3 regions of the Mesorhizobium sp. M0243 genome follow, and region 3 is predicted to be linked to each of the others. Evidence: predicted binding sites of a transcription regulator. Region 3 holds the regulator's gene; each other region holds the start of a gene.
What was found. Region 3 encodes PhoB, which activates phosphate uptake and scavenging genes when phosphate is short. Its sites were predicted from a motif close to TGTCATNNANCTGTCAT; they were not measured.
Positions count from the first base shown of each region.

Region 1: the regulator PhoB is predicted to act here: its motif matches at 6,429-6,445, upstream of ppk2 (polyphosphate kinase 2).
Region 2: the regulator PhoB is predicted to act here: its motif matches at 2,805-2,821, upstream of NKJ11_RS28305 (esterase-like activity of phytase family protein).

Region 1 is NZ_JAMYSF010000003.1:26,543-36,841, forward strand. Features, by position in the region: gene ldtR (transcriptional regulator LdtR) at 123-638, opposite strand; gene NKJ11_RS04275 (DUF6163 family protein) at 877-1,299, opposite strand; gene NKJ11_RS04280 (enoyl-CoA hydratase/isomerase family protein) at 1,296-2,339, opposite strand; gene NKJ11_RS04285 (DUF8605 domain-containing protein) at 2,587-3,363, shown strand; gene hemB (porphobilinogen synthase) at 3,452-4,483, shown strand; gene NKJ11_RS04295 (dihydrofolate reductase family protein) at 4,701-5,348, shown strand; gene ppk2 (polyphosphate kinase 2) at 5,400-6,320, opposite strand; gene NKJ11_RS04305 (aldo/keto reductase) at 6,598-7,641, shown strand; gene NKJ11_RS04310 (hypothetical protein) at 7,817-7,969, shown strand; gene NKJ11_RS04315 (DUF982 domain-containing protein) at 8,024-8,257, opposite strand; gene NKJ11_RS04320 (GntR family transcriptional regulator) at 8,371-9,036, opposite strand; gene NKJ11_RS04325 (multidrug efflux MFS transporter) at 9,208-10,299, shown strand, end outside.
Region 2 is NZ_JAMYSF010000030.1:50,259-60,557, forward strand. Features, by position in the region: gene NKJ11_RS28300 (MATE family efflux transporter) at 1-1,066, opposite strand, end outside; gene NKJ11_RS28305 (esterase-like activity of phytase family protein) at 1,237-2,715, opposite strand; gene NKJ11_RS28310 (GcvT family protein) at 2,934-5,345, shown strand; gene NKJ11_RS28315 (trimethylamine methyltransferase family protein) at 5,358-6,911, shown strand; gene NKJ11_RS28320 (LacI family DNA-binding transcriptional regulator) at 7,054-8,079, opposite strand; gene NKJ11_RS28325 (Gfo/Idh/MocA family protein) at 8,276-9,307, shown strand; gene NKJ11_RS28330 (sugar phosphate isomerase/epimerase family protein) at 9,304-10,212, shown strand.
Region 3 is NZ_JAMYSF010000017.1:64,796-75,094, reverse strand. Features, by position in the region: gene NKJ11_RS21465 (ROK family protein) at 1-98, shown strand, start outside; gene NKJ11_RS21460 (HlyD family type I secretion periplasmic adaptor subunit) at 132-1,451, opposite strand; gene NKJ11_RS21455 (type I secretion system permease/ATPase) at 1,455-3,212, opposite strand; gene eglC (endo-1,3-1,4-beta-glycanase EglC) at 3,257-4,681, opposite strand; gene phoB (phosphate regulon transcriptional regulator PhoB) at 5,145-5,834, opposite strand; gene phoU (phosphate signaling complex protein PhoU) at 5,851-6,558, opposite strand; gene pstB (phosphate ABC transporter ATP-binding protein PstB) at 6,585-7,403, opposite strand; gene pstA (phosphate ABC transporter permease PstA) at 7,421-8,737, opposite strand; gene pstC (phosphate ABC transporter permease subunit PstC) at 8,734-10,197, opposite strand; gene NKJ11_RS21420 (PstS family phosphate ABC transporter substrate-binding protein) at 10,293-10,299, opposite strand, start outside.

The sequences.
Region 1 (10,299 bases), on a different contig from region 3:
GCCGGATATTTGGGCTTTGGGATCAGGAAAAGAAAAGGCCGATGCCTCTCGGCACCGGCCCTGACTGAAGGTCGATATTTCGGCCGCGCTTCTGTGGCGCGGGCCGGATCCGATGCGGCGCCTTACATCCGGTAGGCGATGGTGTCGTTCCAGAAGCGGTCGAGCCGCTGCAAAGCGCGGTTCATCTGCTTGAACTCGTCGGTGTTGATGCCGCCGACCTGTTCGATCGAGCCGACATGACGCTCGTAGAGGCCGGCAACGACCTCCGCCACCTCGTTGCCCTTCGGCGTCAGCGAGACACGGACCGAACGGCGGTCGATGCGCGAGCGCTGGTGGTTGATGAAGCCGAGATCGACCAGCTTCTTCAGATTGTAGGAGACGTTCGAGCCGAGATAGTAGCCACGCGAGCGCAGCTCGCCGGCGGTCAGCTCGGAATTGCCGATATTGAACAGCAGCAGCGCCTGGATGGCATTGATGTCGGAACGGCCATTGCGGTCGAATTCGTCCTTGATCACATCAAGCAGGCGGCGGTGCAGCCGCTCAACAAGCTGCAGCGATTCCATGTACAGGGAACGGATAGCCTCGCGGCGATCGTCGGATACGTTGGCGGTCTTCGCCGCCGGACGCGAATTGATCATTGTCTTTGCCTCTCGTTTGTCGCCCTGGTGATTTTTTGTTTTTCACCTTGATCGCGACACTATCGAATACTCATAAAATTCGACTTAAACGCTAGGGCTAACAAGAGCTTACCGGTAAGAGGTTTCGCAAGAGGCTTAACGAACGGTCACCCGAGCAAGGATAATTAACCTAAAGATTTCGGCAACGATTGCGGGGCTCATTCGAGGCGACAGCGGGGCCGCCAATGTGCTCAAGGGCTTAGTGGCGGACCGGGCGCTTCTGCAGGTAGATGACGACGCGGAAGACGATGTAGAGGACAGCCACCGCCGCATGCGAGACGACAATCAGCAAGCGATGGCCGAATAGCTCGGGAAAGCCGGCATACATGACCGTCTCGGTCACCGCGCAAATGAACCAGATCACCGGGCCCCAGGACGCCAGCATCCACAGGCCGGCAGCGGCAAAGGGGAAGAACACGGCGAGCACCACCGCCGCGACCTGCCAGTGCACGGGCATCAGGTCGAACCGCCACAGCGTACCCGGATAAAAGCCGATCAACCTGATCCAGTAGAGAATGCCGAACAGCAGGCAGTAGCCCGATATGACGCGCTGGAACCAGGCGAAGATCACCTCCACCCCGGAGGGCTGCAGCACGACGCGCCTCGAGGTCACCTCGCTCATATCAAGAGTTCCCGTTCGCCGAGCGGAGCGAAATAGGCATCGACATCCGCTTCGCTGACCGCAGCGAGGCTTGCCGGCCGCCATTGCGGCTTCGAGCCCTTGTCGATGATGGCGGCGCGGATACCTTCGTAGAAATCATGGCCGGCGAGCATCCGGTTGAGGATGCGGAACTCCATTTTCATGCAGGCTTCCATGGACAGCGTCAGTCCGGCGCTGATCTGTCGCCAGGCGACGCGCAGGCTGGTCGGCGAGCGGGTGCGGATCGTCGCCAGTGTCTTTGCCGCGAACTCGTCGGCGGCGGCCGCACGCTCGAGGCTGTCGATGACGCGGTTCAGGGACGGTTGCGAAAAATGGCGAACAATCGCCTCCAGCGTCGGCCTGTCGGTTTCTCGCCTTGCCTGCACGAAGAAGCCGCGCAGCACCGATTCCGGATCGCCGGTCAGCGCCAGGCGGTCGAGGAAGCCAGCCTGGTCCTCGGCCTTGATGGTATGGGTGGCCAGCCCCGACCACAGCGCATCGCCATAGCGGATGCGATTGCCGGTCAGCGCCAGATACATACCGAAGGAGCCGCCGAGGTCAGGCAGCAGGTGGCTGGCGCCAACATCCGGAAAGAAGCCGATGCCGACTTCCGGCATGGCAAATTGGGCATTCTCGGTCATCACCCGGTGCGAGCCGTGGAAGGAGATGCCGACACCACCGCCCATGACGATGCCGTCAATCAGGGCCACATAAGGTTTCCTATAACTGTTGATGCGGGCGTTGAGGCGATATTCGTCGGCGAAGAACTCGACCGGCGGTTTTCCCGCCCGGCCTGTCTCATAGACATGCAGGATATCGCCGCCGGCCGAAAAGGCCCTGCCCTCTGCCTTGACGACGATGACGTCGATGCCCTGGTCGGCCTCCCAGGCGGAAAGAGCAGCGTCGAGCGCCCCGATCATGCGGTGCGTCAAGGCATTGAGCGCCTGCGGCCGCGTCAAGGTGACGACGCCGGCCCGGCCCAGATGTTCGAAGCGGATCTCGTCGCCTCCGCCAAAATCCATCGTGAAGAATCCCTCCCCCGGCCGCCGGGACTGAAGTGCTAAAGCGTGGCGCATGGGTGCGTCAATGGCGAGCACACCGGTGCAAGCTCTGGCCCGGACCAGGAGCCGGTACTAAAAATCGAGCTGCAATACTGAAAAACTGGATAGAGTTCATTGAAGCGCAGCTCTGGCGGGTCTTCGAACGGGACGATTGGTTATGACTCGATTTTCACGCTTTGCGCCGGTGGCAATTGGGCTGAGCATCTGCTTGGCTGTTCACCCTGTCATGGCGGGGACTTTGGAAGATCTCTACAGTTCGCAGACCATCGTCAACGGCAAGTACGAGAAGAACCGCCAGTCCGGCTTCAAGCGCTGTCTCGACGCGGTTCTGGTGCGGATTTCCGGTGATCAGCGCCTGCCGGCGAAACCTGAAATGACGGTATTGCGTGATAAGGCCGGCAGCTTCGTCGCTGGCTTTCGCTACCGCGACCGCATGGAAGGCATTCCCAACCATGACGATCAAGGCACCTACGACCGGCCTCACAACCTTTACTGCCAGTACAAGCCTGAAGTGATCGACCCGGTGCTTGCTTCGCTCGGCAGCAGGCCATGGCTGACCGCGCGGCCACGGCTGGCGGTGTTTTTGGCGACGGAGCGCGGAACAATGCATTACGCGCTCGATGCCGATGGCGACCGTGGCATGCCGATGCGCGAATCGTTCGGCAATGCCGCCGTACCGCTGGCCATGCAGGTGGCTTTTCCCACGGCAGCACAGCTGGCGCAGGCCGGATTGGACGATCGGGCGCTTCGCAATGCCCAGATGACAAAGCTCGACACACTCGCGAAGAAGGCCGGCGCCGACCAAGCGCTTTCCGGCAGTCTCATCTGGAGCGACAAGGAACTGGGCTGGATCGCCGACTGGCGGCTGGCCATGGCCGGCAAGACCTACATCTGGCAGGTGCGCGGTGTCGGCTTCGACGAGGCTTTCCGTGTCGCCATCAGGGGCGCAGCACAGATTCTGTCAGGCAATGGGCAACCCGAATAGACCTCGACCGCGTCGCTGGCACAATCGTGCCGCATTGGTCAGCGGCGGGAGCTCGTGGTAAAAGCCTGCCCGAACGAGAGTATTGGCGATGAACAAATTCACCCCCGCAAAGCCCGCCGGCGCGCGCGGCGTCGACGAGATCACCGGCAGCCGCCGTCTGCGCCGCATGCGCAAGGCCGACTGGTCGCGCCGCCTCGTGCAGGAGAACCGGCTCACGGTCGACGACCTGATCTGGCCGATCTTCGTCGTCGAGGGCAAGGGTGTCCGCGAGCCGATCGCCGCCATGCCCGGCGTCTTCCGCCTGTCGATCGATCTCGCCGTCAAGGAGGCCGAGCGCGCGGCAAAACTCGGCATTCCGGCACTCGCCACCTTCCCCAATGTCGACATCTCGCTGCGCGACCAGACCGGCTCGCACATCCTCGATCCCAACAATGTCATCAACCGCGCCACCCGTGCGATCAAGGATGCGGTGCCGGAGATCGGCATCATCACCGACGCAGCGCTCGACCCGTTCACCAGCCACGGCCATGACGGCATCCTGCGCGACGGCATCATCGTCAACGACGAGACAGTGGAACAGGTGACCGCAGCTGCTGTCATCCAGGCGGCCGCCGGTGCCGACATCATCGCGCCGTCCGACATGATGGACGGCCGCATCGGCGCCATCCGGGACGCGCTTGACGCCAATGGTTTCCAGGATGTGGCGATCATGTCCTATGCGACCAAATTCGCTTCGGCCTTCTACGGCCCCTATCGCGAGGCGGTGGGCACCGCCGGCCTGCTCAAGGGCGACAAGAAGACCTATTACATCGACCATGCCAATTCCGACGAAGCGGTGAGAGAGGCCGAACAGGACATTGCCGAGGGCGCCGACATGCTGATGGTCAAGCCCGGCCTGCCCTATCTCGACATCATCCGACGGCTGAAAGACGAGTTCCAGATGCCGACCTTCGCCTACCAGGTGTCGGGCGAATATTCGATGATCAAGGCGGCAGGCGCCAATGGCTGGATCGACGGCGAGAAGGCAATGCTGGAATCGCTGCTCGCCTTCAAGCGCGCCGGCTGCGACGGCATCTTGACCTATTTCGCGCCCGAAGTGGCGGAACTGCTGAAGGGGTAATTTCTCTTCCGACGATGACCGGTCGCGGCAACCAATTTCGGCGAATCCGCTTCGACATCCCTACCAATTTCCGGCTCCTGGCCGGGGAATCCATAGCGGGGGTCGCTTGACCCCTAGCCTGGGCTTCGTTCGCGCTTGAAATACCGCTTGCAATTCACAATCAGTTTGATACAAAACAACTGCTTGCAAAATACAACTGGTTATCGAGGAGGCTCGCATGTCCAAACTTCGCGTCAACGCTTTCACCCTGTCGCTCGACGGCTATGGCGCCGGTCCCGATCAGGATCTGCAAAATCCTCTCGGCGTCGGTGGGGAATCCTTGCACAAGTGGTTTGTCGACACCCGCACCTTCCGTGAGATGGTTCTCGGACAAGATGGCGGCACCACCGACGTCAACGAGGCGTTCGCGGCGCGCAGCTTCGAAAATGTCGGCGCCTGGATCCTCGGCCGAAACATGTTCGGACCGATCCGCGGCGAGTGGCCTGACGACAGCTGGAAGGGCTGGTGGGGCGACAACCCGCCCTATCATGTGCCGGTTTTCGTGCTCACCCATCACAAGCGGGAACCGATCACGATGGAGGGCGGCACCACTTTCCACTTCGTCACTGACGGTATCCATTCAGCTCTTGAACAGGCTAAGGCTGCCGCTGGCGGCAAGGACGTGCGGGTCGGCGGCGGCGTCGCCACCATCCGGCAATATCTGCAGGAAAAACTGATCGACGAGATGCATCTGGCGATCGCGCCGGTGCTGCTGGGCACGGGCGAGAACCTTTTTACCGGCCTGGACATGCTCAAGCTCGGTTATGTCTGCAACGAGCAGGTGGCGACGCCGCTCGCCACGCACGTCATCATCAAGCGGGCGTAGGTGGAGAGCCAATCTCCCCCCCTCGGGGGGGAGATCGCAGCTTCGTCTATCTCAATACTTCTCCGGCACGTAAAGCTCGCGCGGCAGCACTTGGCGTTCGTATTCGGGGTTGAAGACGCGCTCCGGCAGCGTGATCTCCTCGTGCGGCACCTCCTCGTAGGGCAATTGCTTGAGCAGATGGTCGATGCAGTTCAGCCGCGCGCGCTTCTTGTCGTTGCCCTCGACGATGAACCAGGGCGCTTCCGGGATGTTGGTGCGGGCGAAGGTCTCTTCCTTGGCCTTGGTGTATTGCTCCCAGCGCACGCGCGACTGCAGGTCCATCGGCGACAGTTTCCACTGCTTCATCGGATCATGGATGCGCATCAGGAAGCGCATCTGCTGTTCCTCGTCGGTGATCGAGAACCAGTATTTGACCACGGTGATGCCCGAGCGGACCAGCATGCGCTCGAACTCCGGCACGTCGTGAAAGAATTCTTCGACCTGATCGGGCTGGGCAAAGCCCATCACCCGCTCGACGCCCGAGCGGTTGTACCATGAGCGGTCGAACAGCACGATCTCGCCGCCGGCCGGCAGATGCGGGACATAGCGCTGGAAATACCATTGCGACTTTTCGCGCTCGGTCGGCGCCGGCAGTGCCACGACACGGCAGATGCGCGGATTGAGCCGCTGGGTGATGCGCTTGATGACGCCGCCCTTGCCGGCCGAGTCGCGTCCCTCGAAGATCACCACCAGCTTCTTCTTGTGGTAGGCGACCCAGGACTGCAGCTTGATCAATTCGGACTGCAGGCTGATCAGGTCGCGAAAATATTGCATGCGATCGATCGAAGGCGGATGCGAATTATTGTAGATCTTGGCGATCTCCATCGACAGCGCCGGCTCCGACATTTCGAGTTCATAGTCTTCGTCGAGCGTGTCGGCGAGTTCGGCTTCAAGCCAATCCCTGGCCGCAGAATTCTGTTTTAGCTCGGTCACTATCGGCTGCTCCGCTTGCAAGCTCTGTCGATCCACGTCCGGCGCCCCAAACTCCCGGCTTACAGCCCGGAACGGCAACGCCTGAGCCGACTTCAATATAGGCCCGCAATGACGGTTTTATTGCAGCCTGACCTGATCGCCATCACTGCAAAAACCCGCGAGGCATGATCGATCCGCCGCCCTGGCATGGAGACATACCGCGCAAATTGTCCTACAAATAGCAGCCACATTCGGGCGCCCTTCCCAACCCCTTCTCAATGCACTCACGAGGACCGACATGGAATACCGCACTCTCGGCCGTTCCGGCCTGAAAGTATCGACGCTGACCATGGGCACCATGACTTTCGGCGGCGCCGGTGCATTTTCGGCTGTCGGCAAGACCGACCTCGACGAGGCGCGCCGGATGATCGATCTCTGCATCGACGCCGGCATCAATGTCATCGACACCGCCAATGTCTATTCGAACGGCATGTCGGAAGAAATCATCGGCGAAGCGCTCGGCGGCAAGCGCAAGGGCGACGTGCTGATCGCCTCCAAGGCACGGATGCGGATCGGCAAAGGTCCCAACGATGAAGGCCTGTCGCGCCATCACCTGATCCGCGAATGCGAGAAGAGCCTGAAGCGGCTCAAGACAGACGTCATCGACATCTACTTCCTGCACGAATGGGATGGTGTGACACCGCTGGAGGAAACCATCGCCGCGCTCGACACGCTGGTTGCCCAGGGCAAGATCCGCTATGTCGGCTGCTCCAACTATTCCGGCTGGCAGGTGATGAAGGCGCTCGGCGTCAGCGACAGCCATCATCAGCCGCGCTTCGTCACGCAGCAGATCCACTACACGCTGGAAGCGCGCGAGGCGGAGTACGAACTGCTGCCGATTTCCGTCGACCAGGGGTTGGGCGTTCTGGTCTGGAGCCCGCTTGCCGGCGGATTGCTGTCCGGCAAATACCGCCGCGACAGCCCCACTGCCCGCCAACTCGCAGGCTGGTCGGAACCACCGATCCGCGACGAGGACCGGCTGTGGCGGATCGTCGATGTGCTGGTCGAGATCGGCACGCAGCGCGGCGTGTCGGCAGCGCAGGTGGCGCTGGCCTGGCTGCTCGGCCGGCCGGCCGTCAGTTCGCTGGTGATCGGCGGCAGGGCGGAAACGCAGTTCCGGGACAACATCGCGGCGGCAAGCCTGGTGCTTTCCGGCGAGGAGCGCGAGCGCCTCGACGCGGTCAGCCGGCCGCCCTTGCTCTATCCCTACTGGCACCAGCAGCTGACGGCAAAGGACCGTTTTGGTGCCGCCGATCTGGTGATTGACCGAAGCGGCATCTGATCAGCAAATCGACGGCGATAGGTATCGTCACCGCAATGATGGGCCTGGCCGCTTGATTGCGACGCGCATCTTGCAAGCCTGGCCATCATCGACGCACTATCGCTTCAGCTGTTGTGTTTGACGGCTAATGCTCCTAGGCAGGACCAGAGCCGCAAGGCAGTGAAAAGGAGCCGATATGGCGCGACCACCAAATTACGACCAGGAACGCAAGGAACGCGACCGCCAGAAGGCGGCCAAGAAGGCCGAGAAGCTGGCAGCCAAGGTTGCAGCGAGGGAACGTTCGAAGCCCGAGGACGAAACCGAAGGCGAAACCGAAACGGCAAAGTGACGGCAAAAGGCCCGCGGATGCGGGCCATGCCTCAATTCGGATTGTCGCCTGAAGTCAGGCCGGCGCCTTGTCGCTGACAAAGACGTCCACTTCGCGTGCTGCCGCGATGAAGGCGCGCCTGGCGTTCATCGCCGGCTTGTCGCCGGCGAGTGCGTCATGGCAGGCCTGCAGGGCCGCGCGATGCTTGGGGCTGCGCTTGCCGGGCCAGCTGTTGAGGAGGTAGTCGGAAGCCTCACGCGCCGTGCGCAAGAGCTGAGTGCTTCCCGCCGCGACTGACTTCACAGTCACAGGTGTTTCAAATCGGTTGTTTTCCATGGCCGCTCCTTACGCCATCGGCGTCTGCGAAGCGAGGCGAAAGTGCGCATACGTCCAGACGCCGCTTTGCGCCCCTTCATTCACTCTTAAGCAGCAACGACGGCAAAGCCTCTGGCGCGAAGACCGCGCCGATCGTTGGCGAGCGACGTCACCAGCCGGTCGCGGCTGCCGACGATGTGGACCGAGAGCAGGCGCGCGGCTTCATCGGCGTCGCCAAGGCGCGTGGCCGCCAGAATGGCGCGATGTTCAGCCCAGGCGCGGGCAAGAGCCGCTTCGTCGCGAACCTCCAGCCAGCGCGCCCGCGACAGGCGCGTCATGGCATCGCGGACCGCCCTAAACAGGAATTCGTTGCCGGACAGACGCGCCAGTTCGATGTGGAAATCCATGCCGACACGATGCCATTCCTCGCGCGGCGTGTCGTTGTCGCAGGACTCGAGCATCGCCTCGATGACATCGACGGCGCTCCGGTCCGCCAGGCTGCATGTCAGGCGAAGTGCCGCAACCTCGACTGCTTCCCTATAGACGGCGATCTGCTCGAGTTCAGCCAGATTGATGGGCGACACCGTCCAGCCGCGCCCGTCCCTACCAACCAGGCCCTCGGTCTCAAGCCGCAGCAGTGCTGCCCTGACCGGGGTTCGCGACGCGCCGAAGCGGCTCTCGATCCAGCGCTCGGTCAGCTTCTCGCCGGGACCGATCTCGAGGCCCAGGATCATTTGCCGAAGCTGTTTCTCGACGCTCTGCATCTGCGACATTTTTGCTCCCGGTTTCCGGTCGTTATGGCTTCGGACCGTTTGACGACGATCACATTTGAGGTTGCATTGACAGCGGCCAAGCTTGCGTCCATGACGTGCACCATCTTGGTATCCCAAATTGGTATCCGCAGCAACCATCGATAAAAGAGTTGCTGGGACAGGACATATGACATGCAGCAGAGCACGCCCCCGGCAACCGACAGCACCTACAACATCCACTGGCGGCGCAACCTGTTCGTGTGCTTTGCCGGCTCGTTCTCCACGCTTGTCGCCATGACGCTGCTTTTGCCGTTCCTGCCGCTCTATATTGAGCAGCTGGGTGCCGAGGGCCACGCGGCGATCGTGCAATGGTCGGGGATTGCCTATGGCGCGACGTTCTTCGCGGCGGCGCTGGTGGCGCCGCTCTGGGGACGTCTCGGCGACCGCTACGGCCGCAAGGTGATGCTGGTTCGCGCCAGCTTCGGCATGGCCGTATGCATGTCGCTGACCGGCATGGTGCAGACCGTCTGGCAGCTGGTGCTGCTGCGGCTGCTGATCGGTTTTGCCGGCGGCTATTCCTCGGGATCGACCATCCTCGTCGCCATGCAGACGCCGAAGGAGCGTTCCGGCTGGGCGTTGGGCCTTCTGTCGGCCGGTATCACGGGTGGGGCTCTGGTCGGCCCGCTGGTTGGCGGCGCACTGCCGCCGCTGATCGGCATCCGCGCCACCTTTCTCCTCTCCGGCGGCGTCATCTTCCTGGCGTTCCTGGCGACCACGTTTCTGATCAAAGAGAATCCCCGGCCGAAACCGGCGGGCGCCGCCTCGAAGGAGAAGCCTAAAGGCGGCTGGGCACAGATTCCCGACAAACGGCCTGTCGTCGCCATGCTGGCAACCGGCATGCTGTTAAGCTTCGCCACCATGTCGATCGAGCCGATCATCACGGTCTATGTGCAGCAGTTCATTGAAGACCAGAGCCGCGTCACGCTGATATCAGGCGTCGTCATGTCGGCGGCCGCGCTGGGCGCCATCCTGTCGGCCTCGCGCCTCGGCAAGCTCGCCGACCGCGTCGGCCACTGGAACGTCATCATCGGCGCACTTGCCGTCTCGGCGCTGCTGCTGATCCCGCAGGCCTTCGTCACACAGAGCTGGCAACTCATCGGCCTGCGTTTCCTGATGGGCCTGGGGCTGGGCGGGCTGTTGCCCTGCATCACCAGCGTGATCCGCCACAATGTTCCCGATGGGGTCGGCGGCAATGTGCTCGGGTTGTCGATTTCCGCCCAGTAT
Region 2 (10,299 bases), on a different contig from region 3:
TCAGCACCGAACGGTCGAAAACCGACAGCACGGCAACCAGCGCGCCGGTCAGGACCAGGTTGAAGCCGACGCCGGAGGCGGCGATGCGGCCGATCCGGTCCCAGCGCCCGGCGCCGACATTTTGTGCCGCCATCGAGGACACCGCGGCGCCGATGGCGAGCGCCGGCATCTGGATGTAGGTCCACAGTTGGGCGGCGATGCCGTAAGCGGCCGCGACCTGCGAGCCGTTGGAGTTGACCATGCCCATCACTGTCAATGCAGCCGCGGAGATGACGATCATCTGCAGACCCATCGGCACGCCCTTGAAGACGACGATGCGCAGCAAGGTGGGATCGGGCCGCAGCAGAGCGAGGTTGGCGCCGGCCAGCCGCAGCGGATGCTTGCGCACATAGAGCACGATCAGGATGGCGATCACGCTTACCGTCTGGCCGATCAGCGTCGACGTGGCGGAGCCGGCGATACCGAGTTCGGGAAACGGCCCGATGCCGGCGATGAGCAATGGGTTGAGCACGATGTCGAGGACGACGGCCAGCGCCATGAAGAAGAAGGGCGTGCGTGAATCGCCGGCACCGCGCAGCACGGTCATGACGAAGGACAGAAGGTTCATCATCGGCACGGCGACGAAGATGATGCGCAGATAGGAGCGCGCCAGCGGCAAGGCATCGGCCGGTGTGCCGAGCGTGTTGAGAATGGCGTCGACCCAGATCCAGCCGCAGACCGCGAAGACAACCGAGACGAGGAAGAAGAACGTCGCGCTGGTGCCGACGATGCGGCGCGCCTCGGGCAGGTCGCGGGCACCGACCGACTGGGCCACCAGAATGGTGGCCGCCATGCCGATGCCGAACACAGTGCCGAGGATCAGGAACAGGACGAGGTTGGCGTTGGAGGTGGCGGTCAGCGCCGATTCGCCGAGGAAACGGCCGACCCAGACGGCGTTGATCGAACCGTTGAGCGACTGCAGCACGTTGGAGCCGAGCACCGGCAGGGCGAACAGCAGAAGCGTGCGCGGGATCGGGCCGCTGGTCAGGTCGCCGGTGCGCCGGCGCGCGGGCATTTTTTCGTCCATGGCGGGCAGCTCGGCGGATGGTGATTTGGATCCAGTCCACGATGATATCGCAGGCGGGACCGAGATGCACCCTTGCGAACGCGCCGCACGGTTGAAAGGCCGCTGCCCCGTTCATGCCCAGCCGCGAGCCCCAGCGGACGCGCCAAGCGCGCCCGCCCGGGCAGTGGTGGTTACTTCTTGGTCAGACCCGGCAGCGTGACCTGATAGACCAGGAACATGGTGTCGACATTGGCGCCGTCTTCGGCCTTGTAGGGCGCGCCGACCTGAAAACCGTCCTGGGCGAGGAAGTCGTTGTCGTTGGCGACGAACAGGAAGTAGTCGTCGGGCAGCTTCGGATCCAGAACGCTGACCACTGACATCGCCTCCCACTTCTCGGACAGGTTATCCTGGTCGTTGGGCGCGCCATTGTGCAGGCCGAAGCGGCCGAGCTCGGCACTGTCGTTGATGTCGATGAATGGCGTCAGCTTGGCCGGTGTCACCGATGGGTCGACGACGCCCTTGGGGGCGACCGGCTTGTCAGCGGCGTCGAAGGCGCCGCCGGCGATGTCGGTCGCGACCGAGACGTCGACGACGAAGATCTGGCGCACAAGCGAGGTGTCGCCCTTCAGCCCCTGGCCGTTGCCGCTGTCGCGCGCCAGCATCAGGAAAGTCTGATCCGACAGTGCCACGATCTCGCTCTGCGCGGCGACCTTGGTCTTGCCCTTGGCATCCTTGAACACCGGCAGCGGCACGACATACTCATGCGCCAGCTTGAGATGGCCGAGGTCGGATGCGTCGTAGACGAGGGCGCGGGTGTTCTGGCGCGTGGCGGGCGAATCGCCGCCGTCCTGCCGGGGCGCCGACTGCAGCACGGCGATCAGGAACTTGCCGTCTGGCGTCATTGCCATGCCTTCGAGGCCTTGGTTGTTCTGGCGGCCGGTTTCGGGATCCTTCGGATCGGGCTCGGCGGCACCGGGTCCCGGATTGTCCGAGGCGAAGTTCGGCGTGCCGTGGCGCATCGGCACGAGGGCGGCCGGTGGCTGGGTTGCCGACAGCAGATGCCCGTCGGCGGAAAACCGATAGATGTTCGGGCCGTATTCGTCGGAGATGAACATCGAACCATCGGGCAGCCGCACGATCGCCTCGTTGTCGAGCGCCAGCTTGCCATTGTCGGCTTGCGGCAGGATCGGCATGTCGCCGCTTGCCGCGCGCACGCCGTTGAGCGGGTCGAGGCCGGTGGCATCAGCGCCCTTGTCGTCGGTGAGCAGCATGGTGTCGGCGAGCGTCGCCTTGACGCCCGTCTGCTCCTGGCCGGCAGCGGGTGCGGCACCCAATGCGGTCGGCATGAATTCTATGCCGATGGTGTTGAGGCGCGGCCGGTAGTCGGTGGTGCCGACGACATTGTAGCCGCGGTCGGGCAGCAGCCAGAGCGAACCCTTGTAACCATCGGCGCCGTGCGTCCAGCCTGATGTGTCGATCGCCATGCCGGAGCCCGAGCCGAAGGTCTCGCCGAACTTGTCGCGCTGAGCGGCCGGGATGCGGCCGACACCGACCAGCCCCTTGTTGACGAGGCCGCCGACGGTCGCGGTGCTGTCGGCGAGCGCCGGCGTCAAGGCGGTGAACAAGGCCAGCGCGACGCCGAGCGACGCGGTTCGGTACAGGTGTTTCATGGATAATCCTCTTTGTGACGGATGTGCCGCGAGGCGCGACATCGATGATGCCGCGCAGGCCTCCCCGAAACGCGGTCTACGGCGCGAACATGATGCTTACGTGACAGCGCGCGGTGCATGCCGGCGGTCGACGAAAAACGATGCGCGCGCGCGGCACTAGACACTTATGTCCAGTAAATATATGCTCCAGCCTTCGGACTAACCGTGGAGGGGAAGCCTTGAAGTCGCACTACCGCGCAGTCGTCATCGGAGGTGGCGTGGTTGGAGCCTCGGTGCTCTATCACCTGACGCGGTTCGGCTGGAGGGATGTGGCGCTGATCGAGCGCGCCGAACTGACGGCCGGTTCGACGTGGCACGCGGCGGCAGGCTTCCATTCGCTCAACGCGGATCCCAACGTGGCGGCGCTGCAGGACTACACCATCAATCTCTACCGGGAGATCGAGGCCGAATCCGGCTGGGATATCGGCCTGCACATGACGGGCGGCGTCAACATCGCCAGCGATCCCGCGCGCTGGGAGTGGCTGAAATCGGCCTGGGCGGTGTTCCAGTCGGTCGGCATCGAGACCGCTAGGTTGGTAACGCCCGATGAGATCAAGACGATCTGCCCGATCGTCGACGTCACCGGTGTGCTTGGCGGGCTGCATGATTCCAACGAAGGCCATCTCGACCCGTACGGCACGACGCATGCCTATGCGGGTGCTGCGAAGAAGCGCGGCGCCGACATCATCCTGCGCAACCGGGTCGTCGAGTTGAAGCCGCGCGCCGACGGTCGCTGGGATGTCATCACGGAGCAGGGCACCATCATCGCCGAGCATGTCGTCAATGCCGGCGGGCTGTGGGCAAAGCAGCTCGGCCGCATGGCCGGCGTCGACCTGCCGGTGACGCCGATGGAGCACCATTATTTCATCACTGAGGACATTCCCGAGATCGCGGCGCTGGACAGGGAAATCGGCATCGCCGTCGATCTCGATGGCTTTTCGTATCTCCGGCAGGAGCGCAAGGGCGTGCTGCTGGGCGTTTACGAGCAGAATCCGAAGCACTGGAACATGGATGGTGCGCCATGGGACTACGGCATCGAGCTGATCCCGGAAGACATCGATCGCATCAGCCCGGAACTCGCCAAGGCGCATGAGCGCTTCCCCTGCCTGGCGACTGCCGGCATCCGCAAATGGGTCAACGGTGCCTTCACCTTCACCCCGGACGGCAATCCGATTGTCGGGCCGGTGCGGGGGCTGAAGAATTACTGGGTCGCCTGCGGCGTCATGGCCGGTTTCAGCCAGGGCGGCGGCGTCGGCAAGTCGCTGGCCGAATGGATGATTTACGGCGAACCGCAGGCCGACATTTTTGGCATGGACATCGCCCGCTACGGCGCCTTCGCCGCCAACCGGGAATATCTCAAGCAGACCACGCGCCAGTTCTATTCGCGCCGCTTCGTCATGACCTTTCCCAATGAACGGCTGCCCGCCGGCCGGCCGCTGAAACGCCCCGGTGCCTATGACGGCATGACGGCCGCGGGATGCGAATGGACGGCTTCCTGGGGGCTGGAAATCCCGGCCTATTTCGCGCCGATGGGATTTGCCGAGAACACGACGCTGCGGCGCTCCAACGCCTTCGACATCGTCGGCGACGAGGCGCTGCAGGTGCGGCGCGCCGCCGGTCTCGTCGATATCTCGGCCTATTCGCGCTATGCGGTGGCGGGGCCAGGTGCGGAAGCCTGGCTCGACCGGCTGCTCGCCTGCAGGCTGCCGAAGCCGGGGCGGGCCGGCCTGGCGCCGATGCTCGGTCTTGACGGACGGCTGAAGGGCGACCTCACCGTCTTCAACTGGGGCGGCGGCAGCTATTGGCTGATGGGCTCCTACTATCTCCGGGAATTCCACATGCGCTGGTTCGAGAGCCATGCGGCTGAAGGCGTCACCGTCGACGACCTTTCCGACACGATGAGCGGCTTTCTGCTGACGGGGCCGAACGCGCGCAAAATACTGGAGCGAACGACGCATCAGGATGTTTCCGGCGCAGCGCTGCCGTTCATGGCCTGCGGCGCATTTGATATCGGCATGGTGCAGGCACGTGTGGCGCGGCTGTCGATATCAGGCGAACTCGGCTTCGAAATCAGTTGCCCCGTGACCATGCATGCCACTCTGCGCGACACGCTGCTGGGCGCTGGCGAGGATCTGGGCCTTGCCGAAATCGGCTACTATGCGCTCAATGCGCTGCGGCTGGAGAAGAGCTTTGGCATCTGGTCGCGCGAATTCACGCAAGGCTACACGCCGGGCCAGACCGGTCTCGACCGGTTCATCGCTTTCGGCAAGGGTGACTTCATCGGCCGCGAAGCGGCGTTGAAGGAGCGCGACGCCGGTGCCTCGCAGCGGATCGTGACGCTGGAGATCGACGCTATTGATGCCGATGCCAGCGGTTTCGAGCCGGTCTGGCATGACAGTCGGCGCGTCGGTTTCGTCACCTCGGGCGGATTTGGTTACACGATCGGCAAGAGCGTCGCACTGGCGTTGGTGGACGACGATTTTGCCGAGGAGGGGACGGCGCTTTCGGTGCACATTGTAGGCGTCAAGCGGCCGGCACGCGTCATCGCGGCCTCGCCCTACGATCCCGAGGGCAAGGCGATGCGGCAATGAGGAGAATACACCATGGTCGATGACGCGGCACGGGACAGCAGGCGCGAGCGCCGGCGTGGACGCACGGGCGAGGCAGGCAGCGAAAGCAGCCGCCGGCCCAATTATCATTCGCTGAAGAATCCGTTCCTGCCGCAGCCGATCTTCTCGGATGATCAGGTCGTCGCCATCCATGACACGGCGTTGCGCGTGCTGGAAGAGCTCGGCATCAAGGTGCTGCTGCCGCAGGCGCGTGAGCTTTTCGCCAATGCCGGCGCCCTGGTCGATCCGGACACCGACATGGTGCGCATCGGGCGCGACATGGTGACGGCGGCACTCGCCTCGGCGCCGAGATCGATCCACGCTCATGCCGGTTCGCGCGCCCGCGATCTGATGCTGGAGCTCGGCTCGATGACCTTCCTGGCCGGGAGCGGAGCACCGAACGTCACCGATCTCGAGCGCGGCCGGCGGCCGGGAACACTGGGGGATTTCGAGGATCTCATGCGGCTGGTGCAGCATTTCGACGTGCTGCATATGCTGGGGCCCTGCATCGAACCGCAGGATGTCGACAACCGCTTTCGCCACTATGCCGTCAACCGCGCGCAGCTGACGCTGTCGGACAAGTTTCCATTCGTCTTCGCGCGCGGTACGCCGCAGGTCGAGGACGGGTTCGAGATGCTGCGGCTGGCGCGCGGCCTGTCGCAGGACGAGTTTCTGGCAAATGCATATTGCTACACCGTCATCAACACCAACTCGCCGCGCCAGCTCGACACCCCGATGGCGCAAGGCATCATCGATTTCGCCCGCGCGGGCCAAATCTCCGTCATCACGCCGTTCTGCCTGGCAGGCGCCATGGCGCCGATCACGGTGGCCGGCGCGTTGACGCTGCAGCACGCCGAAGCGCTGGCCGGGCTGACGCTGGCGCAGCTCGTGCGGCCGGGTGCGCCGGTCGTCTATGGCTCGTTCTCCTCCAATGTCGACATGAAATCCGGCGCGCCAGCCTTCGGTACGCCCGAGCATGTCAAGGCGACGCTGGGCGCCGGCCAGCTGGCGCGCTTCACCGGGCTGCCGTGGCGGTCCGGCGGCGGCAGTGCGGCCAACATCTCCGACGCGCAGGCCGCGCACGAGACGCAGTTCGCGCTGTGGGGTTCGGTGCTGGCTGGGGCGACGATGTGCATCCATGCCGCCGGCTGGCTGGAGGGCGGCCTCAGTGTCTCCTTCGAGAAGCTGATCACCGACATCGAGGCGCTGCAGACGGTGGCTGAACTTTGTGCCGCGACGCCCGGCGACACCGATACGATCGGCTTCGAGGCGATCGCCGAGGTGCAGCCGGGCGGCCACTTCTTCTCGGCCGGCCACACCATGGCGCGCTACCGCACCGCCTTCTACGAACCGCTGGTGGCCGACTGGTCGAATTTCGGCAACTGGACGCAGAGCGGCTCGAAGACGGCGAGCGAGCGCGCCACCGGTGTCTGGAGGCGGGTGCTTGCCGATTTCGCGCCGCCGGCAACGGCTGCCGCCACCGCCGGCGTGCTGGATGAGTTTATCGCGCGGCGCACGGCAGAGGGCGGAGCGGCGCCGGTGTCTTAAGGCCGGCTCTCGCTGATCGCCCTGGTTGTGGCGCGATCCGGAGCCTACAGCGCCTCCCGCGCATTCAAGGTTGCGGCCGGTGCACTGCGGCACCGGTGTGCTGTTTGAGGGGAGGACGACATCGGCGGTCCTGCTGCCACCATCAATCGCTGTCGCGTGCGACCAGCTCCAGCGGCCAGACCTCGCGGATGATCCGCGGCCCCTCCGGGCCGGCGAAGGCGGGAAGCGACGCCAGCAGCATTTCGGCGAGGCGTTGTCCCATTGGCTCCAGCGCCGGGCGGAAGGCGGTCAGCGCCGGGGAAAAATAGCGGCAGAGCGGCGTGTCGACGATGACGGTCACCGCCATGTCTTGACCCGGCCTGATGCCCATCTCGGCCAGCGCCTTGCAGCCGCCCAGCGCCATTGCGTCATTGTTGAAGATGATGGCGGTCGGCGGGGCCTTGGAGCGCATCACCTGAGGCGTCACCTCGTAGCCGCCGGCCTCGTTGATGAAGCCGGAGGCGATCAGCTCGGGGTCGATCTCGATGCCGTGCCGCTTTAGGGCCTTGCGGTAGCCGGCCAGGAACAAATAGCCGAAGTTGAGGTCGAGCGACGGACGGACGGCTGCGATGCGGCGGTGGCCGCGCGCCACCAGGCGGTCGACGGCGTCGGCGCCGGCCTTCTCGAAATCGAGGTCGAGGGAAGGATAGGACTTGGCCCCGGAGCGACTGCGGCCGAGCGTGGCGAAGGGAAAGCCGGCTTGCGTGAGATAGTCGATGCGCTCGTCCTCGCGCCGCGTCCAGGCCAGCAGCACCGCGTCGGCGCGGCGCGTTTCGACGACACGGCGCAGGCGCTCCTGCTGGTAGTCGCCCGGCGCCCCCATGACCACGGTCAGGTCGAGCCCGCTTTCGGCAAGCCTGGCCTGCAGCCCGATCAGGAATGGAATGAAGAACGGCTCGCCATATTGCTGGTCACCGGGATGCGGCTGCAGCATGAAGGCGATCGAATGGGTGGCGCCTTGCCTCAGGCTGCGGCCGGACTGGTTCGGCGAATAGTTGAGCGTCCTGGCCGCCTCGAGCACGCGCTGGCGCGTGTCGGCATTGACGTCGGCGCGGCCGTTCAGCGCTCGCGACACCGTGCCGATCGAAATGTTCAGGTGACGGGCAAGGTCGTGAATGCTGGATGCCAAGTGACTGTACTCCCCTTGCTTGGCTAGCACCGGTGGCCGCTGAGGCCAAGGCGACAGGACGATTTTCGCCAACGGCCAATTGACATTCTACGCCTTCGGGTGTGTTCTCGTAAACGTTTACGGAAAAACGTTTACGGTCCTGCCGTGAATGCCGTGACGATCGGTCTGGAGGGACCGAGCGGAGGAGGAGCGCTGGATGATCGATGTCGTCCTGGTCGGCTGCGGAGCGATGAGCAAGGCCTGGCTCGATGCCATCAGGCAGATACACGGGCTCACCCTTGTCGGCCTCGTGGATATCGATGCCGAGAGGGCACGGGCGAGGGCGCGCGAATACGATCTCACCAATGCCGTCATCGGCAGCAATCTCGACGCCGTGCTCGACCAGACCAAACCGCAAGCGGTGTTCGACGTGGTGGTTCCAGCCGCCCGGCGCGAAGTCGCTTTTTCCGCTTTTGCCCACAATTGCCATCTGCTGACGGAAAAGCCGCTCGCCGACAGTCGGGAAAATGCGCGCGCCATCGTCGAGGCCGCGCGCCGCGCCGCGCGCATCCATGCGGTCGTGCAGAACCGCCGCTATGTCGCCGATGTCAGGCGCATCCGCAGGTTCCTGGATTCCGGCGCCATTGGTACGCCGACCAGCATCCACGCCGACTTCTTCGTCGCGCCGCATTTCGGCGGCTTTCGCGAGGAGATGGCGCATGTGCTGCTGCTCGACATGGCGATCCACACCTTCGACGCCGCCCGCTACATGGTCGCCGGCGAGCCGGCCAATGTCTATTGCCAGGAATGGGAGCCGGCCAATTCCTGGTACCGGCAGGGATCGTCGGCCAGCGCCGTCTTCGATCTCGGCCGCGGCAAGGTCTTCACCTATGCCGGCAGCTGGTGCGCCGCCGGCTTCCGCACCAGTTGGGAAAGTACATGGCGCATCGTCGCCGAGCGCGGCAGCCTCATCTGGGACGGTCATGACGACCTGAGGGCAGAAGCAGTGATGCCGGGCCGCGACGGAATGTTCGACAAAACCCAGCCGATCGCGGTGCCGCCGCTCGATGCGTCCGATCGCGTCGGCGGCCATCTCGGCATTCTCCAGGATTTCGTGGACGCCATCGAGACCGGCACCGAGCCGGAAACGCGCGGCGCCGACAACATCAAGAGCCTGGCCATGGTTTTCGGCGCCATCGAAAGCGCCGAGACCGGCCGCCGCGTGACAATCGCAGAGGACGCACAATGACGCCGAACCCGCTTCTCGACATCCGGATCGGCACCATGGTGCGGGCCAATCTCGACGACCCGGCGGCTTACGTCAAACAGATCCTGCCGCTCGGCTTCGAGAGCATCCAACCCTTCTTCTGGCAGACGCTTGGCGGCAAGGACCTGCCGCTTCTCGCCGGCCAGATCCGCGAGGCGATCGGCGATGCCGACGTCACCGTGTCCTCGCTCGGCGTGTTCGGCAATCCGCTGGAAGACGGCGAGGTCGACCGCGGCGTGCTCAAGGCCTGGGAGACGGTGATCGACAACGCGCATCTGTTCGGCACCTCGATGGTCAGCGGCTTCACCGGCCGCCTGCGCGGCAAACCTCTGCCGGACAGCCTGCCGCGCTTCAAGGAGGTCTGGGGACCGCTGGCCAAGCGCGCCGCCGACAAGGGCGTCCGCATCGCCTTCGAGAACTGCGCCATGGACGGCAACTGGGCCGCCGGCGACTGGAATATCGCCCACAATCCGGACGCCTGGGAGATGATGTTCAACGAAGTGCCGGACGACAATCTGGGCCTCGAATGGGAGCCCTGCCACCAGCTCGTCTATCTGATCGATCCGATGCCGCAGATCCGCAAATGGGCGCCGCGCATCTTCCATGTGCACGGCAAGGACGCGACGGTGCGTTGGGACGTGATCCGCGAGCATGGCGTGTTCGGCCGGCTGCCCTTCGTGCAGATGCGCACGCCTGGTTTCGGCGACAGCGACTGGACCCGGGTGATCAGCGAATTGCGACTGGCCGGCTACAAGGGGGCCATCGATATCGAAGGCTGGCACGACCCGGTCTATCGCGGCGACCTCGAGATCACCGGCCAGGTGCGGGCGCTGGAATATCTCAAGCAATGCCGGGGAGGGGCCAGCTACCTGCCGAACCCGATGTGAGGATCGGCCGGCGGGAGGAGCCGGCCGGGATGTCTGTAGCGCGCATTGCCGAAGCGAATGTCGAAACCCCTCGCTTGCGAGGACAAA
Region 3 (10,299 bases):
GCGAAGGCTGCGCCATGCGGGCACTGATCTTCGTCGATCAAGAGATTTTTGCGCCGGGCGTGCAGGCGAGAGGGAGCGCCGGAAAGAGCGTGGCGTGAGGACCAGGGTCAAAATTGCGCGGTCCGCAACATCTACCGCTCCTTGAAAGCGCGCGCGAAGGAATCGCGCATCGGCCGTACGAGATACTCGAAGAAAGTCCGTTCGCCGGTGCTGATGAACGCTTCTACCGGCATTCCAGGGTAAAGCTGCTCCGCTTTCACGCCGGGCGGCAAGTTGGCGGCAATCTTCAGCTTGGCGCGGAAATAGGGTTCATGCGTAGCCTGATCGATAAGCCGATCTGCGGAAACCTGTGTCACCATGGCTGAAATCTCAGGGGTGAGCCGCATGTTCAACGCTGATAGTCGCAGTCTTGCCGGCTGGCCGACACGAACCTGGTCAATGTCTTTCGGCGGCAGCCGTGCATCGACGATCAAGCCCGATGCCGTAGGCAGAATCTCCATGATCTTCTCGCCGGGGGCAATCACGCTGCCCTTGGAATTGTAGGTGGACGATACCACGATGCCCGCCGCCGGCGCCTTGATCGTCGTCCGCCGCAGCACTGCCTCGGATGCCCGCATCTGTTCGTCAATGTCAGCCAGCGAAGAACGTACCTCGTCGAGTTTCGTCAGGGCTTCCTCCACGCGTTGCGTGGTCAGGCGCTCTATCTGCTCCTGGGCTTCGACGATCTGGGTGTTGGCCGATGCAAGATTTGCCTCCAGCGCCCCTGCCTGCCCGACGAGATCGGCCTCGCTACGCAAAAGCTGTGAATATTCAGTGCGATTGGTGAGGCCCTTGTCCAAAAGGCTGGTCTTGATGCCGAGTTCTTTCTTCACGACTTCGGCCTGTTGCTCAATGGCCTGTTTCTGGGCCTGCAATCCGACAACAGACTGGCGATGCATGGCAACCCGTTGCCTGAGGATCGATTGTTCCGATCGAAATCGGGCGAGCCTGGCGTTGAATTCCTTCTGCTGTTCTTGAACCAGGACCTCGAAATTGTGTTGGAACGGTGCCGGCGCAGCCTCTGTGATTGGCGCAAGCCGATCCAACCCGTCGCGTTCCGCCTCCAGCCGCGAGGCGCTGGCCTTCAACGCGATCGACTGTCTCGTCAGCCGGTTGAGTTCGGCTTGCGCGGCTGTTCGATCCAGCAGGATCAGTTCCTGGGCCTGTTGCACCCGATCACCCTCATGGACGAGCAACTCTTGGATGATGCCGCCCTCGGGATGCTGGATGAGGATGTTCCCGCCTGTCGCCGAGATTGTGCCTTGCGTGATGACCGCGCCGGACAACGGTGCACTGACCGCCCAATAGCCAAAGCAACCCATCAATATCGCCATTGCCGCGTATCCGGCGAATGCCACCCGGCGAATGTCGGTGCGTGCTGTGCCTTCCCGGACGAGGCTCTGTGCTGTCATCTTCTACGATCCAAAGCGGACACTATGAGGGGTGCCGCGGTTCGTCGTTGCAAAAGACCCTGTCACCGCCATGCTGCGCTGTGGGGCAAGGCCGATGCCGGCGATTGGCTGCCGCATCACGTCGCCGCTTGGACCGAAGGCTTCGATCACTCCGCTGCGTAGAAGCATCACGCGGTCGCAGGCTGCGGCGACCGAAGGGCGGTGCGTTATCACGATTGTCGTAACGCCCGCCGCTTTCGCGGCGGCAAGCACTTCTTCGAGCGCGGCTTCGCCGCTGCCGTCGAGATGGGTACTGGGCTCATCCAGAACGAGAACATGCGGATTGCCGTAAAAAGCGCGCGCCAGCCCGATCCTTTGGCGTTCGCCGCCCGACAGTGTTCTGTCCGACGAACCTATTCTGGTCTGATAGCCGTCTCGCTGCTCCAGTATCAGCTCATGCGCCCGGGCATTCTTTGCTGCCTCGACGATAGAGGCGTCATTCGCATCGGGTTCAAAGCGGGCGACATTTTCCGCGATCGATCCGGGAAAGAGCTCCACCTCCTGAGCGAGATATCCGATATGCCGGCCAAGCTGCTTCTCGTCCCAGGTTCTGAGATCGGCGCCATCAATCCTGACGCAGCCGCTGGTTGCCTGAATCGCACCGACAAGTAATCTTGCCAGGGTGGACTTGCCGGCTCCGCTCGGACCTATTATCGCCACCGCTTCGCCTGCGCCGATGCGGAAGTTCAGTCTCTTGATGATGGGTTCGGTGCCGGGTGTGGCGTTCGGCGCGACAAAGATGAGGCCCTGCACGACAATTTCGCCGGACGGGTCCGGCAAGGTCAGTTTTTGCGCATGCGCCGGATGGGCGGAAAACGCCTTGTCCAAACGCTTCCACGATCGTCTGGCGTCGACGATCTGCCGCCATGACCCGATCAGTTGGTCGAGCGGCTGCAGCGCACGGGACGACACCAGGGAAGACGCGAAGATCATGCCGGCCGTCATCTTCCCTTGCAGCACGAGCCATGCTCCGACACCCAGTATTGCTAGCTGAAGCATCATGCGTACGGCTCGCGACGTTCCACTGAAAATCGCGTTGGCCATCGACGAACGGTCATGCAGGACTAGCGCCTCCGCCACGTGCCTTCCCCACACTCGCGCGGCGTTTTGGATCATGCCCATGGCGCGCAGCGTCTCTGCATTCCGGGCAAAGGCCTGCTCCGACAGGCTGGCAACAGCCGAGCGTTCCGCCGACAAGGCATCATTCTTGCCGATGGCAAACTGATTTGCCACGACCAGCGCAAGCAACAGACCAGATCCCGCCAGCGTAAGCCAGAACAGCAAAGGATGGATGAGGTACAGCAGGGCGAGGAAGAACGGAGCAAACGGCAGGTCGAACAAGACCGCCGCGCCACGTGACCTGATGAAGGCGCATACCGAGGCAAGGTCGCGCAGTGGAGGCAGGGCTGCTCCCCCGGCGTACTTAGCCTCCAGCGAGACGGCGAATGTCCTCGCGCCCAGTCTGTTGTCGACAATGGCTGCAACGCGCTGCGTGTAAACGGAGCGGACCGCATCGAGGAGACCGAGAAAGGCGAGTGCGAGAACCGCGATAGCAGAGAGGTAAAGAAGCGTCTCGACGCTGGAGGAAGGCAGGACGCGGTCATAGACCTGCAACAGATAAAGGGGGATCACCAATAGCAGGATGTTGATGAGGAACGAAAAAACACCGACATCGGCGATGGCGCGCCTCAAGACTGCCCGCAGATCAGACCGTGCAATCATTCCCGCGCTCCTAACGGCTCATGGCCCCAACATAAGGGCGTCGCTTAGACCGAATGGTCGCCGGCGATGTCCAAGGGGTGGTGCTGCAGGTCGTCCAGCGTATAGGCGCGGATGTAGTCGATCTTCATCTCCGCTGGCGTAGCCAGATGGTCAGGAGGCTGGCCGGCAATGCCGCCCACCGCGAGATTGGCCAGCATATACATGGGATCGTGCATGTCGGCCGGCGTCGCTGCTTGAGCGACCTTTACACCATCGTAGGTCCAGACAAGCTCATCCTTCGTCCAGAGCAGGCCATAGGTGTGGAAACCGTCGGTATCCGCAACGTTCACCGTTGACGAAACCTTCGTGTGCGCTCCCGTCTCATTGGAATGCGCCGTCATGTAGAGCGTGTTCGGGTCCTGGCCGCGCGTTTCGACAACGTCCAGCTCCGGCGGCCACGATCCGTCCTCCGGAAGCAGCCAGAACGCCGGCCAGGCTCCGGCTGTTTCAGGAAGATCCGCCCGCATTTCGAAATAGCCGTAGGTTTGCGAGAAGGTGTCGTGGGTCGTCAGGATCCCCGAGGTGTATTCGTAGTTGTTGATCAGAGGCTTGATGTCCTCCGGCGCCTGCGCGGCGGTGATGGTGAGGACGCCGTTCTCAACGCTGAACGGATGGACCGAACTCGTCGGGCCATAATTGGCGTCGATATACCACTGCAACTCACCATTGCTGCTCAACGTGCTGCCGTTCGGCGCTCCCCACCAGAAATTGGAATTCCAGGTGCCGTCCTGCCCGTCCCGAAGGCTCAGCGTGTTGAAATCGTCGGAGAAGGACAGCGTCATTGCGGACTTGTCTATCGGAAGTTCGAACTGGGTGGGCTGCAGCTTGTCGATGGTCGTATTCTTGAACACCAGGATTTCGTCGGATCCGAGGTTCAGCATCACGTTCGATTCCACTTGGACCATCTGTGAACGGACGGCATCGAACGAAGTGAAATCGTAGCCGTTAAGGCGGAGCGCATCGGTCGCACCGAAATCGAAGATAAGATCGCTTCCATTACCTTTGGAGATGGCGAAAGTATCGGCGCCATCGCCGCCGATCAGGACATCATTTCCCTTGCCGCCATCCAGCGTCTGGTGACCTGACCCGCCCTTGATGATGTTGTCCAACGCATTTCCGAACGCAAATCGGTTGGTGCCGGTAACGACGAGGTTCTCGAAATTGTCAGGGAGCTTGTAGCTCATCCATGTGTCGATCGTGTCGATCCCTGCCCCAGGATCCTCGACCACCTTGTTGTTGGTGGAATAGAGATGATAGTAGTCGTCGCCGGCGCCACCGTGGATCGTGACAGTGACGCCGGTGTCTCCCCAGAAGGAGTCGTTGCCGGAGGTGCCATGCAGTTCCGGTCCAGACCCGGTGGCCGAGAACCAATGAGTGGAAGCGCCGGTGTAGGCAAGAGGGATGCCTTTGGCGTTTAAGACCGTGCTCATCAGAAATCCTTCCTCATGGTGTCCGACCTGGTCAAAGGTCCGGCGACCGCTCCCAAAGCAACGCTGCAAGGAACGAGATCGTTCCACGGAATCGTCATTCGATCCGAGACCGCAATAATCGGAAGGCGGATAATGAATAAGGAGGTGATGGCTCAATGTAAATTGAAGCAATTTAGTAAAATCGTATATTTATGCAGAACACACGTCGTTTAACGAACGTATATCTAAGTTAACTCAAATTTATTCTTGCATGGCTTTCTGGTCGGAGTCTGCGGGCAAGATGGCGACGTACCGCCAAGAGCGGTCATCCTCATCAGGTTTCGAATGACCGCATTTGGGCCAAAGCGTCACGTGCTCGCTCCCCATCGATGAGACGAGTGCAACATTCCACTCTTCGCGGCTGTTGGCGACCACGTGCTAATCGAGTTTTCCCGGTCACGATCTATCGGGACGGAACAGCCACCTAGTCTTCCCTGATCGCGTAACCCGCCCCACGGATGGTGCGGATGACATCAGGCATGCGGCCGTTGTTGACCGCCTTGCGCAGCCGGCCGACGTGCACGTCGACAGTGCGTTCGTCGATGTAAATCGTCTCGCCCCAGACATTGTCGAGCAGCTGGCTGCGCGAGAACACGCGGCCGGGGTGGCGCATCATGAATTCGAGCAGGCGGAATTCGGTCGGCCCGAGCCGGATCTCGCTCTTCTTGCGATAGACCCGGTGCGACTCGCGATCGAGCACGATGTCGCCGACCTTTAGCACGCTGGACAGCACTTCCGGCTTGGCCCGGCGCAGCAGCGCCTTGACCCTGGCCATGAACTCCGGCGTCGAGAACGGCTTGACCAGATAGTCGTCGGCGCCGGTCGACAGGCCGCGCACGCGGTCGCTTTCCTCGCCTCGCGCGGTCAGCATGATGATCGGCAGCCGCTCGGTCTCTGGGCGCATTCGCAGGCGCCGGCAGAGTTCGATGCCGGAAACCGCCGGCACCATCCAGTCGAGCACGAGAAGGTCGGGAACGTTCTCCTGCAGCCGGATTTCGGCCTCGTCGCCGCGCGTCACCACCTCGACCTGGTAACCTTCGGATTCAAGATTGTAGCGGAGCAGCACGCCTAGCGGCTCCTCATCCTCCACCACCATGATGCGTGGTGCGATCATCGGCTGGTCACCCCTGTTATGCCGCTGGCGCGGACATTGCCGTCTCGTCCTGCTTCGGACGATTGGCTGGCAGCTGCGTGCCGGTCAAAACATAGTAGGCATTTTCGGCGATGTTGGTCACGTGGTCGCCGATCCGCTCGAGGTTCTTGGCGCAGAACAACAGGTGCGTGCACGCCGTGATGTTGCGGGGATCTTCCATCATGTAGGTCAGCAGCTCGCGGAACACCGAGGTGTATTTGACGTCGATGCGTTCGTCATTGTTTCTGAGCGTGGCAAGCGCTGCCGGGTCGGCGGCGGCGTACTCGTCGACGACCCCCTGCACCTGGATCAGCACCAGTTGCGCCATCGCGTCGATCGAATGCGAAAGGTCGTGCGGCGTGACACTCAGCCCGACAGTGCCGACGCGCTTGGCGATGTTCTTGGCAAGGTCGCCGATGCGCTCAAGGTCGCCGGCCATGCGGATCGAACCGACCACCGCACGCAGATCGTTGGCCATTGGCTGGCGCTTGGCGATCAGCGTGATGGCGCGATCGTCCAGCTCGCGCTGGCGTGCATCCATGATGGCATCATCGGAAACCACGCGCTGCGCCAGCGCATTGTCCGAATTGAGCAAAGCCCTGGTCGAGCCACTGACCATCGAGCGGGCGAGATCGCCCATGTCGCGGATCAGCTGGCTGATCTGCTCCAGATCCTCATCGAAAGATGCGACGGTATGTTCACCCATGATCTTCGTCCCTCGTATGCCTGAGCTCAGCCGAACCGGCCGGTGATGTAGTCCTGGGTGCGTTTGTCGTCGGGGGTGGTGAACATCTTGTCGGTGGCGCCCTCCTCGACCAGATAGCCTAGATGGAACATCGCGGTGCGCTGCGACACGCGCGCTGCCTGCTGCATCGAATGGGTGACGATGACGATGGTATAGTTCTGACGCAGTTCGTCGATCAGTTCCTCGACGCGAGCGGTGGCGATCGGGTCGAGCGCCGAACACGGTTCGTCCATCAGGATCACCTCGGGTGACACGGCGATGGCGCGTGCAATGCACAGACGCTGCTGCTGGCCACCGGAAAGACCCGTGCCAGGTTCTTGCAAACGGTCCTTGACCTCGTTCCAGATCGCCGCCTTCTTCAGGCTCGACTCTACGATCTGGTCCATGTCGGCCTTGCGCTTGGCCAATCCGTGGATGCGCGGACCATAGGCAACGTTCTCGTAGATCGATTTGGGGAACGGATTGGGTTTCTGGAACACCATGCCGACGCGCGCCCTGAGTTCGACGACATCGATGTTCTTGTCGTAGATGTCTTCTTCGTCGAGCGTTATCTTGCCGGTTACCCGTGCTGAATCGATGGTGTCGTTCATGCGGTTGAGGCAGCGCAGGAAGGTGGACTTGCCGCAGCCGGAGGGGCCGATCAGCGCCGTCACCTGGTTCAGGCGGACGTCGAGATCGACGTCGAACAGCGCCTGCTTCTCGCCATAGAACACGCCGACCTTGTCGCCGCGCATTTTGATTACTTCGTTCGACTTCATCTTGTCGCCCACTGCGTTTTCAAGGGACTGTTCGGTCATGATGTTCATACCAAGATGCCTTTTTTCTACCAGCGCCGCTCGAACCGACGCCGAAGCACGATCGCGGTGATGTTCATGGCCATGAGGAAGACGAGCAGGATGATGATGGCGCCGGACATACGCTCGACGAAGGCGCGTTCGGCCTCGTTCGCCCACATATAGATCTGCACCGGCAGCGCGGTGGCCGGATCGAAAGGCGTCGTCGGTGGATCGGCGACGAAGGCGACCATGCCGATCAGCAGCAGAGGCGCGGTTTCGCCGAGCGCACGCGCCAGACCGATGATGGTGCCGGTGAGGATGCCGGGCGCGGCAAGCGGCAGGATGTGCTGGAACACCATCTGCATCTTGGAGGCGCCAAGACCGAGAGCTGCCGAGCGGATCGACGGCGGCACCGCTGCAAGTGCGGCTCGCGTCGCGATGATGATCGTCGGCAGCGTCATCAGCGTCAGCACCAGGCCGCCGACGAAGGCGGCAGAGCGCGGCATGCCCAGGAAATTGATGAACACCGCGAGGCCGAGCAAGCCGAAGACGATTGACGGCACTGCGGCCAGATTGTTGATGTTGACCTCGATAAGGTCGGTAAAACGGTTCTTCTTGGCGAACTCCTCCAGATAGATGGAGGCGGCGACGCCGATCGGCAGCGCCAGGAGCAACACGATCACCATCATATAGAACGAGCCGATGATCGCCACGCCCATGCCCGAGGTTTCCGGGCGGCTGGAGGCGCCGTAGGTGAACAGGCCGCTGTTGAAGTGCTCGGCCATCGCGCCCTCGGCCTTGAGCTTGTTCATCCAGGTGATCTGCTGGTCCGAGACCTTGCGTCGCGCTTCCTCGACGCTGAGGTCGATCTGACCCTTGAAAGCCGAGTCGAGATTGGCGGCGGCGAGGATGTTGACGTCGCGCGTCGTGCCGATCACGGACGGATCGGCGGCAACGATGTCGCGCAACTGGACGCGGGCGCCTTCCGACAGGAAGCCCTTGAGCTGCTTGATCGCCGGCTTGTCGTCGGGATTGATGCCGAGCTTGGCCACCAGCGCGTTTTCGGCGAGCTTGGGATAATTCGCCTTGATCAGAACGCTCGGATCGGTTGCGCGTTTGCCGGAAGGATCGATCACCTTCTCGTCGAACGAGATCGGCAGTGATACCGTCGTCTGCCAGAAGGCGGTGTAGCCTTTCGAGACGATGGTGATCAGCATGATTGCCAGGAACGCCAGGCCTACGGAAATCGCCACGACGCCATAGATGCGGAATCGGCGCTCGGCAGCGTAACGGGCCTTCAGGCCGATGTCGCGGCGCGGATGGGCCGCCGCCCTGACCATCGTATCCATGGAAATGTCGGTCATTCGTACTGCTCCCGATATTTGCGCACGATGTAGAGCGCGACGATGTTCATCACCAACGTCAGCGCGAACAGCGTCAGGCCGAGCGCGAAGGCGACCAGCGTCTGCGGCGAATTGAACTCGAGGTCGCCGGTGAGCTGGTTGACGATCTTGACGGTGATGGTCGTCATCGCCTCGAACGGGTTGATGGTGAGGTTGGCGGCGACGCCCGCCGCCAGCACGACAATCATCGTTTCGCCGATAGCGCGCGAGGCAGTCAGCAGGACGGCGCCGACGATGCCGGGCAGTGCAGCCGGCAGGATCACCCGCTTGATCGTCTCGGAGCGGGTCGCGCCGAGGCCGAGCGACCCGTCGCGCATGGCGCGCGGCACCGCGGTTATGATGTCGTCCGAAAGAGAGGACACGACCGGGATCAGCATGACGCCCATGACCAGGCCGGCGGTGAAGATGCTCTGGCCCTGGATGAAGGGCGAACCGCCGGTCAGTGCCGCGGACAGGTCGCGCAGGAATGGCCCAAGCGTGACGACGGCGAAGATGCCGTAGACGATGGTCGGTATGCCGGCCAGCAGTTCAAGCGCCGGCTTGACCACCGAGCGCACCCTGGGCGTTGCGTATTCGGCCATGTAGACAGCCGACATCAGCCCCACCGGCACCGCAACCAGCAGTGCGACGGCGGCGATGTAGAGCGTGCCCGCAAGAAGCGGGATCAGGCCGAACTGGCCCTGGCTGCCGCCCGAACCGGCAGCGGCAAAACGCGGATCCCAGACGGTGCCGAAGAAGAAACTCATCGGCGAGACGCTTTCGAAGAAGGTGATCGTCTGGAACAGCATCGAAAGCACGATGCCGATGGTGGTCAGGATGGCGATGGTGGAGGCGGCAAGCAGCCCCCACAGCATCAGCCTCTCGACATTGTTGCGTGCCCTGGCGCGCGGCTCGATCTGCCTGAGCGCATAGAAGGCGCCGGCGATCGAGGAAACGAGAATGACAATGGCGCCGAACAGGCCGAGCCGGTCCTGGACCTTGTTCGCCTCGACGGCGATCGGGATCATGTAATCCTGCGTGTCGCTCGCCAGTGCCACACCCTTGGCGGCGAGCAGCGGCTGCAACTCGGCAAAGCTGACAGGCATTGCGGCCAGTGTGCCCGCATCGAGCTTGCGCAGGCCCCTGGCGAGGCTCTTTACCAGGCTGACGTCCAGTGCCTCACTGGCAACCTTGCTGTCGACGGTGCGCTCGGGCAAGGCAGCGTGAATGTGTCGGTCCAGATAGATGGAAGACCCGACGGTCCAGACGGCAAGCAGCAAAAGAGCAGGCAGAACGGCGAGCAGGAAGGCCCACCAGCCATGATAGTGGGCGCGCGAATGCGGCTTGACCTTGCCATTGTCCTGGGCCGCGGCACGTTGCCGGCCGATGAAAAAGGCAACCAGGCCGACGGCAACGACGATGGCCAGTACGAGCAAGGACATGGACCCACCCCAAGAGAAATTCTTACGCAGCCGCCGTTGCGGCCTGCGATGAAACCGGGGCGCGGGATTGGCCCGCACCCCGGTTCGGCAGCTGATTACATC